DNA from 3 places in the Marinobacter sp. MBR-105 genome. Region 2 is predicted to be linked to each of the others. Evidence: predicted binding sites of a transcription regulator. Region 2 holds the regulator's gene; each other region holds the start of a gene.
The links. The regulator LexA, encoded in region 2, represses DNA repair genes until DNA is damaged. The targets are predictions, from matches to a motif close to CTGTNTNNNNANACAG.
Positions count from the first base shown of each region.

Region 1: the regulator LexA is predicted to act here: its motif matches at 1,693-1,708, upstream of recN (DNA repair protein RecN).
Region 3: the regulator LexA is predicted to act here: its motif matches at 2,172-2,187, upstream of recA (recombinase RecA).

Region 1 is NZ_JBRJHG010000002.1:341,560-344,834, forward strand. Features, by position in the region: gene dnaK (molecular chaperone DnaK) at 1-790, opposite strand, end outside; gene grpE (nucleotide exchange factor GrpE) at 884-1,492, opposite strand; gene recN (DNA repair protein RecN) at 1,753-3,275, shown strand, end outside.
Region 2 is NZ_JBRJHG010000001.1:576,151-579,425, forward strand. Features, by position in the region: gene ACSSVV_RS02785 (DUF6586 family protein) at 135-617, shown strand; gene ACSSVV_RS02790 (hypothetical protein) at 676-936, shown strand; gene ACSSVV_RS02795 (cell division inhibitor SulA) at 943-1,437, opposite strand; gene lexA (transcriptional repressor LexA) at 1,477-2,088, opposite strand; gene ACSSVV_RS02805 (amidoligase family protein) at 2,254-3,255, shown strand; gene ACSSVV_RS02810 (gamma-glutamyl-gamma-aminobutyrate hydrolase family protein) at 3,248-3,275, shown strand, end outside.
Region 3 is NZ_JBRJHG010000015.1:71,620-74,894, reverse strand. Features, by position in the region: gene ACSSVV_RS16480 (PilZ domain-containing protein) at 167-544, shown strand; gene ACSSVV_RS16475 (flavodoxin family protein) at 545-1,006, opposite strand; gene recA (recombinase RecA) at 1,039-2,082, opposite strand; gene ACSSVV_RS16465 (CinA family protein) at 2,239-2,739, opposite strand; gene ACSSVV_RS16460 (FAD-dependent oxidoreductase) at 2,781-3,275, opposite strand, start outside.

The DNA.
Region 1 (3,275 bases), on a different contig from region 2:
CTTTCAGACGCTGCATGGCCAGAGAGTCGCCGCGAAGATCGATGCCGCTGTCTTTCTTGAACTGGTCGGCCAGGTATTCAATCACTTTCAGGTCGAAATCTTCACCGCCCAGGAAGGTGTCACCGTTGGTGGCCAGCACTTCGAACTGGTGCTCGCCGTCTACGTCCGCAATTTCGATGATGGACAGATCGAAAGTACCACCACCCAGGTCGTACACAGCAACAGTACGATCACCGCTCTTCTTGTCCAGGCCATAAGCAAGGGCCGCAGCAGTTGGCTCGTTGATGATCCGCTTCACTTCCAGACCAGCAATCTTGCCAGCATCTTTGGTCGCCTGGCGCTGGCTGTCATTGAAGTACGCAGGCACGGTGATAACCGCTTCGGTTACCTTTTCGCCCAGGTAGTCTTCTGCAGTCTTCTTCATTTTCTTCAGAACTTCTGCAGACACCTGCGGCGGCGCCATTTTCTGCCCCTTCACCTCAACCCAGGCGTCACCGTTGTCTGCCTTGGCGATTTTATAGGGCACCATCTTGATGTCTTTCTGAACCACGTCATCTTCAAAACGACGACCAATCAGTCGCTTGATGGCGTACAGAGTGTTGTGCGGGTTGGTCACCGCCTGACGCTTGGCTGACTGGCCAACCAGAGTCTCGTTGTCATCGGTGTAGGCGATGATGGACGGAGTGGTGCGATCACCCTCTGCGTTTTCAATTACCTTTACCTTGTCGCCATCCATGATGGCCACACAGGAGTTTGTGGTTCCCAGGTCGATACCAATAATCTTGCTCATCGAATCACTCCAAATCTTTCTGAATGCTGTTCCGGAGAAAGCCTACCCCGGCCTTTGCTGTTTAATCGCTATATTGGCGCTCTGCTCGACTTTTCAAGCCTGCTCGTCGATTTTTGGCGCATCTTCTGCCTTGGCCACTACGACCATCGCCGGACGAACCACCCGGCCATTAAGCAGATAACCTTTCTGCACAACCGCAACCACGCTGTTAGGCTCGGCATCCGGCGCCGGCACCATGGACATGGCTTCGTGCTGCTGCGGATCGAACGGCTCACCCACCGGGTTGAGCTGTTCAACGTTGAATTTCTTCAGGCTGTTCTTGAACAGCGTCAGGGTCATTTCCACACCTTCGCGAATGGACGCAACCAGCTCGCCTGCGTTTTCGTGACCCTCGGTGCTTTCGACCGCCTTCTCCAGACTGTCAGCCACCGGCAACAGCTCTTTCACAAACTTCTCGAGCGCAAACTTGTGAGCTTTTTCCACATCAATCTCGGCCCGGCGACGGACATTCTGCATCTCCGCCTGTGCCCGCAAGGCCTGCTCCTGGTACTCCTGCAATTTCTGCTGCAGCACATCCAGCTCGGAGCCCTGCTCCGGTGACTGCTCGGCATCCTGGTTACCTGCAGCCTGCCCTTCCGCCGCAGCTTCTGCTGCCTCGTTGCGTTCTTCTACCTGTTCGTTGCGCTTTTCGTCAGCACTCATGACAACTCCTGATAACGTTTTCACGGCCACGGAGGCCTGCAGAAATAACCACTCCCGCTTGTGCAGAAAGCAGGAAAGAATCGCTTTGCGAACCGATATGGGGCCCGCTTCCCGGGTTTCAACCGTCACCCACGCAATCTTTGATGTTTTCATCATTTCCTGTTTGCAAACCGGAAAAACACTGTATATATTCACAGCAACTGTATGAACGAACAGTGGTCAGAGTTATTACTTGCTCAAGAACGAGCGGAGGTTGCGGCATGCTCACACAACTCACGGTATCGAACTACGCCATTGCAGAAAGGGTTGAACTCCAGTTCAACCGCGGTATGACAGCCCTGACAGGGGAAACCGGCGCCGGCAAGTCGATTGTGCTTGATGCCCTTGGCCTGGCCATGGGAGGCCGGGCCGATGCCGGCGCTGTTCGCCATGGCGCCAAGCGTGCCGACATTACCGCCAGCTTCGATATATCCCGCATCCCCGAAGCCCGGTCCTGGCTGGACAGCCATGAGCTGGACGACAAGGACGATTGCATCCTGCGCCGGACCATCAGCAAGGACGGCCGCTCCAAGGCATTCATTAATGGCCAGCCCTGCCCGCTGTCACAATTGAAAGAACTGGGCGGCCTGCTGATGGATATCCACAGTCAGCACCAGCATCAATCCCTGCTGCGCAAGGAAACCCACCGAAAGCTGCTGGACGAGTTCGCCGGCGCGGAAAGCCTGGCCGACGAAACCCGATCTGCATGGAAAGCCTGGCACCAGACGCGTCAGAAACTACAGCAACGCCAGCACAATGCTGATGAGGCCGAGGCCCGTTTACAGCTGCTGCGCTATCAGGTGGAAGAGCTGGACAGGTTGGCGCTGGGCGAGGACGAACAGACAACCCTGGAAGCCGAACAGGCACAGCTCAGTCAGGCCGACGCCGTACTTCACAGCAGCCACCAGGCCGCCCTGCTATGCACTGAAGATGAGGTTTCGGCCGCAGACCTGGTGCGCCAGGCACTGCACCAACTGGAGCAACTGCCGGTTGATGTCCCGGCACTGACCGACACCATCCAGATGCTGAACGAAGCACAGATTCAGATTTCAGAAGCCGGCGACAACCTGCGCCGCTTCGTAGACGACTACGAAGCCGACCCGGTCCGACTGAACGAAGTGGAAGAACGGCTCAGCGCCATTTATCAGATGGCGCGCAAACACCGGATCACCCCGGAGGAGTTGCCGGAGTTGCATCAACGCCTGAGCCAGGAGCTGGCCGAACTGGATGGCGGTGAAGGCAGCCTGGAACAGCTTCAGGCCGAGCTGGAAAACCTGCGGGCACGGTTTGACGCCCTGGCCACCAAGCTGACAGAAACACGCCGGAATGCCGCCATCGAGCTCGACCAGCGAATCGCCCGGGAGTTGGCACAATTGAGCATGCCATCGGTGCAGTTTGTCAGCCACCTGAGCCGGAACAGTGATGATGAACCTGCCCCTCACGGCATGGAAGAGGTGGAATTCCTGGTGAGTGCCAACCCGGGCCAACCCGCCCGATCGTTGGCCAAGGTGGCTTCCGGCGGTGAACTTTCCCGCATAAGCCTGGCCATTCAGGTGGTTGTGGCACAAACCTCCACCACACCGACGCTGGTATTCGATGAGGTGGATGTCGGCATCGGTGGCGGCACTGCGGAGGTCGTAGGCCGCCTGTTGAGATCACTCGGCGAGAATGGCCAGGTACTGTGCGTCACGCACCTGCCGCAGGTGGCGGCCCAGTGCCATCAGCATTTGTTCGTCAGCAAATT
Region 2 (3,275 bases):
AGTGGTTGTTTGTAGTTTCTTGTGAAACGGCATTGCTGCAAAACGGACAGAGCGAGAAATAAACAGGCAAAAATGGTAGACTCCTTAAGCTTTACTGGCCTTTTTTCTCTGGCTTTCTGTTCGCAGGTTTCCTCATGGCATCGCAATGGCATTCCCTGGTTTCACAAAAGCTGTTTCTGGCCAAAACGTTACTGGCCCGGGTTGAGCACGATGCCGCGGCGACTGTGCCCGAACAGGAAGCTCAGCTGCAAGGCGCCATTGAGTTGCTGCTGCGGGCTCGCGAGCTCCTGCTGGTAATGATTGCCCGATGCCACCAGAACAAAGTCGACAGGCCTGCCTCCATTGACGAGCTGGAGGCCCTGTTTCCCTATCCGATTGCGGAAGCCGAAAAGCTGAGGGAACTATCTGAGACGACGGGCAGCTGGTGGCAGCACCTGAACCAACTGGAGGCTGCGGCTGCGGAGCCGCCCAAAACGCGGAAAACCGTAACGGAAGAAAACATTATTGCGGTCTCGGCAGACTTGGGGCCGGATCGGTCCGTTCAGGCCCTGAACAAGATACTGGCTGCCATGACTGGTTTAGCCAGAGAAATAGACGAGCAACACAGCGAGTGGTAATCCGCCTGGCGGAACCCAACCCATTAACATACGCTGACAGCAGATATAGGTTGAATGAATGTCACCTTCGTTTTTTGAAATTGTACAACTCGCCGACGGCGACTATGCGCTTCGCCGTATTGATGATGACGCTGCTCCACTGGTGCGCATTTCGTTCTCCGACGAAGCCCGGGAGATGCTGGACGACCGGGACATGAACGTCGCCAAGGCCATGATTGCCGCGGGCATAGAAGCCGCTGGCAACATCAGCCACGACATCGACTGGGAAGAGGACGACAGCGACTTCGCCGACAATCAGCCCCACTACACCCTGCACTGAGCACTTTTATCTCTGGCGCAACACCACACCGTGACTGTTGCCCTTGGCTGATGCCTGTTGCAACGTTTCAAGCGCCGCACGACTCAGTTTGTGAGTCCAGAGTACAACGGCATGGCAGGTACCCGCGCCCAGCGCCCGCTCAGCGAGTTCCTGCGCCGGGAACTCGGCCGTTGACCTCAACACCAGAATTTCACTGGCAACAATGCCGTGCATTTTCTGCCACTTGGCCACCAGGGACTGGGGCGGATCAATCCACGCCAGCCAGCGTTTCTCCTGGTTCAATTGTGTGAGCATTGGCAGCAGGAGCTGGAAATTTTCTACCTGCTCCTCCGGAAGGATGATCTCGGTAACATTGCCACCGAAGCCAGAAGCTGAACGCCGCTCCGAACCGGACGTTGCCGCCCTGGCCGCCGGCGCCCGCGCGCCAGAGGAAACCGCGCCAGCCGGAACAACAGCTGCCGGCTGAAATGCCATGTTCTGAGTGAAGCTCAACTGTTCCATTACTCACCTACCTGCGCCATGCGCTGCTGAATACGGTACTCAGTGAAGATCTGAGCGGCGGATAACGCCCACCCCGAGACCTTCAATAAACAATTCCTGCTCCGTGAGATCGACCTCAATCGGAGCAAACTCTTCATTCTCTGCAATCAACCAGACTTTGTTGCCTTCCCTGCGGAAGCGTTTGACCGTGACTTCCTCACCAACACGAGCGACAACAATCTGACCATTGTGGACATCCTGGGTGCTGTGCACCGCCAGCAGATCACCATCCAGAATCCCGATGTCTTTCATGCTCATCCCCCGCACTCGCAACAGATAATCTGCTGAAGGAGAGAAGAAACCCGGCTGCAGCGTGCAGTGATCTTCAATATGCTCCTGCGCCAGGATCGGACTACCGGCAGCAACCTGCCCGATGACCGGAAGCCCCAGATCTTCTTCCACCTCCGGTAAGCGGATGCCCCGGCTCGCTCCCGGCACCATCTCAATGGCGCCTTTCCTTGCCAGCGCCCTCAGATGTTCCTCTGCCGCATTGGCGGAACGGAATCCCAGCTCTGCGGCAATTTCGGCCCTGGTGGGCGGGTAGCCGGTCTCATCCACGTAACGTCGTATGATGTCCAGCACCTGGGATTGTCTTGCAGTCAGTTTCATCAGTCGGGCTCCGGAATTTCGATCCTGTTTTTTTATACAGTGAAATGACTATATACAGTGTTTTATCCAGTGTAAAGCCCCTCCGCTTCGTTTCCGTCCTGTAACGGGAGAGCGCCAGCCTGTATGTTATGGTGACGGAAAACAGACACAGGGAAGCCAGTAGCAACCATGACCGCACACGATCGCTGCAAGATGCCGGAACGCAAGACAAATCGGGAAGGCCAGGAACGAAAAGTCGGGGTTGAGATTGAACTGTCCGGCCTGACCTACGAGGCCCTGGTCGCACACACTGCCCGCCTGCTTGGGGGTGAGCCTGAGCTGACGTCCCGTTATGTCACCCGACTGGACACCGATGCCGGGGCTTTCACCATCGAACTGGACTCTGATCCCATCAAAGATCTGGACCTCGCCGATGAAAGGCTCCCGGAATCCATTCGGGAACTCGGCAACCACGCCATGGATGTCATTGATTTTGCAGCGGAAAAGATCGTGCCGCTGGAAATTGTAGGGCCGCCACTGGCAATGTCAGCACTGGACATGATAGAGAACCTGGTAGACGAACTTCGAGATCTGGGTGCAGAGGGTAGCCGCGAGGCCATTTACTTTGCGTTCGGGCTACAGCTGAATCCGGAACTGCCCGACCTTGAGCCAGACACCCTGATTCGCTACCTGCAAGCCTTCGCGCTGCTGTATGACTGGCTCAAATCCCGGCACCAACTGGATATCAGCCGAAAGTTCACCACCTACATCGAGCCCTGGAGCAGCCGTTACACGGATAAGCTGATGGCGGATGATTACCGTCCCGATCTGGAGGCGCTGATGAGGGACTACCTGCACTATAACCCGACCCGGAACAAGGCACTGGATCTTCTGCCGCTGTTCGCCCATCTGAACAAATCATTGCTAACCGAATACGTGCGGGATCCCAGAATAAAGAGTCGTCCCACCCTGCACTACCGGCTGCCCGACTGCGATATCGACAACCCGAACTGGCACTTCTCCACGGTCTGGAACGATTGGGTCGTGCTGGAGCAACTTGCCAACAACAAGCGGGATCTTGAGGAACTTCGGCGGGAATTCCACAAGGCCCGGAAGTTCAGTTTCCACAATCTCACCCACTCCTGGCGTGAGACCACCGATGACTGGCTGCATCAGCACAGTTATGTCTGACCGGGAAAACGAAACCGACA
Region 3 (3,275 bases), on a different contig from region 2:
GCGTACCTCGTCCGGTTTTATCGAAAGGGGCCAGAGCCGGCAGCATGTGCCAACTCGGTCACAAAACCGGCCGTGGTCATTTTTCATGCAGGCCGTCGATTACTACACTTCATCTCCCGGACGGAATCCGGCCACAACAAGTACAAGACACGTGATGACTGAAAACATGACGAATAATTCCGCAGATCGCCGTATCAAGGATCGTTTTCCGGCGTCCTGCCTGAGGGTGCAGCTGCGTGAGCGCGGTTTCTTCGGCCGCGGCAAACAGCCTGTAACAGTTACCTGCCTGGACATGAACCGTTACGGTATGGCGGTGCTCTGCCCCCGGCCAGTGGATGTAGGTGTGCGACTGTTCCTTGATATCGAAGGCAAGTACATCAGTGAATCCCGGGTCGGTGCCCGGGTTATCGCCTGCCAGCCCTACCAGGCGGGATATCGGGTCAGCCTGCAGTTTGCCTATTGCCTGGATAAAAATGCCTACTCACGAACGATGGACAACGCACTGTCCCGTATTGAAGGCTTCTACAACCGCTACGCCAGCTGATCAGATCAGGCCGGCGTCAAGGCTGGCCGCCACTGCCATACCCAACTCGTAACACTGCTGTTCGAACTCGTCCCGGAATTCACCCCGGCATACCAGTGCATCCTGCACCAGCTTCCAGCGCAGCCCTGTGGTTATGGTCTCAATAGCTCGGCGGGTCCCGGTACCATCATGGCCGGCACGGATATAAAAGGCAAAAGGCAGGCCCTGGGTTTTCTCCAGGCAGGGATAGTAGCTGCGGTCGAAAAAGTCTTTCAGGGCGCCAGACATGTAGCCGAGGTTTTCCGTGGTGCCCAGGATGATGGCGTCGCATGCGAGGATGTCTTCGGGGCCAGCTTCGAGAGGCGCCTTTACCACCACCTCTACCGCTTCGATGTCCGGATTACGAGCGCCATTTTCGATGGCGCTCCGTAATCTCAGGGTATTCGGAGACGGGGCATGAGCCACAATCAGCAGTCGCTTCATGTCACGCCTCCCTATCTTTCTCTTTTTAGAATTTACAGCAGTTCGCCATTGGCTTCAGCAGGAGCCTCCGCCGTCTCTTTCTTGACCGGCTTGGGCATCAGCTTGTCACGCACTTTAGCCTCGATTTCATTGGCGATATCCAGGTTCTCTTCCAGGAACTTACAAGCGTTTGCTTTGCCCTGGCCGATCTTGTCGCCGTTATAGGCGTACCAGGCGCCGGACTTGTCCACAAAGCCTTCTTTCACGCCCATGTCGAGCACTTCCGCCATGTGGTAGATGCCCTTGCCGTACATGATCTGGAATTCTGCCTGCCTGAACGGAGGCGACACCTTGTTCTTGACGACTTTTACGCGGGTTTCGTTACCCACCACTTCGTCGCCATCTTTCACCGAACCGATGCGGCGAATATCCAGGCGCACAGAGGAATAGAATTTCAGGGCGTTACCACCGGTGGTGGTCTCGGGACTTCCGAACATAACGCCAATCTTCATACGGATCTGGTTGATGAACACCATCAGGCAATTGGCGTGCTTCACATTACCGGTGAGCTTGCGCAGGGCCTGTGACATCAGGCGGGCCTGAAGACCCACGTGGCTGTCGCCCATTTCGCCTTCAATTTCCGCTTTCGGTGTCAATGCCGCTACCGAGTCAACGATGATCACATCCACCGCGTTCGAGCGCACCAGCATGTCGGCGATTTCCAGAGCCTGCTCACCGGTGTCCGGCTGGGAAACCAGCAACTCATCAACGTTAACACCCAGCTTTTCCGCATAAACCGGGTCCAGGGCGTGCTCGGCATCGACGAAGGCACAGGTTTTACCCTGCTTTTGCGCTTCTGCGATAACCTGTAGTGTCAGCGTGGTTTTACCGGAGCTTTCCGGGCCGTAGATCTCGACGATACGTCCGTAAGGAAGGCCACCAATACCCAGAGCCACATCCAGCCCCAGGGAGCCGGTGGATACGGCAGGAATCGCCTCACGGGGCTGATCGCCCATCTTCATTACGGCACCTTTACCGAACTGGCGTTCGATCTGGCTCAATGCTGCGCCGAGTGCTTTCTTGCGGTTATCTTCCATTCTTGCAAACCCTCGTTACCTGGGCCGCTCAACCTTGCGGCAAATGCGGCAGAATCCGGAGAAAACCTGAATAGCCATCCAGTGTTTTCCTGTATATTTGAACAGTATTAAAACATATGGCCAGAAGGAGACCAACCCCCGGAAAGGTGAAAATCCTCACAGGGTTTCGACAAATCTGGTAACTCCTTCTAATACAAACAAAACCGACTGCCGGCGCACCTGATCCCGGTCACCATCGAAATGCTCTACACTGGTCTCAGTGTTTTCGACACCGTTGCCCCAGGCAAACCAGACCGTGCCAACCGGCTTGTCTGCGCTACCGCCGCCCGGCCCGGCAACACCGCTGATAGCGACAGCGATATCCACACCCGTAGCGCGGATGGCGCCTGCCACCATCTGGCGAACCACCGGCTCACTGACCGCCCCATCCTGCTCCAGGGTATCGGCCTGAACGCCTAGAATGGCCCGCTTGGCCGCATTGCTGTATGTCACCAGGCCCGCCATAACGTAGGCGGACGAACCCGCCCGGTCGGTCAGCACCTTGGCTACCCAGCCACCAGTGCAGCTTTCCGCCGTGGCGATGGTCATGCCCTTGCGCTCAAGCACCGCCGCCAGCGCCTCACCAGCCTTGGCCAATTGCCCGTCGGTCACATTCATCCTGCTCTCCCGTTTACTTTGATGCCCGTCGCCAACCAACCTCAGGCTCCGGGAAAACTGTCGACAAACCCGCGATCAATCCGGTCTTTCCACTTCCAGACCCAGGCGCCCGAAAACGTCAAAGGGCCGTAGTTGCCAATCGCCGTGCAGTCTCCCGCCGCCAGCAGGTACAACGAAAACCGTCGCGGATAGAAACGCGTTAGCGGTTTGCCCGATATCGCGGCAGCAAGATTGTGGGCCAGTATCGGCCCGGCCCGAACCGCGTGTACCCCGGAACGGTCCAGCCGTTGGTCAACCCGGCTACAGGCATCTCCGGCCACAAACACATTTTGGTGAGACGTGCTGCGATGGCAGGCGTCTACCCTGACAAACCCGGCTTCGTCTACGGCAAGGCCGCTGGCTCCCAGAAAGGGCAGAGCCCTGCCACCGGTAGACACCAGAACCGCATCGGCCCGCAATCGTCGCCCCCCGGCCAACCGGACCCCATCAGCCACCGGCTCGCCATACTCCTCAACAATCTCGACACCGGCACGCGT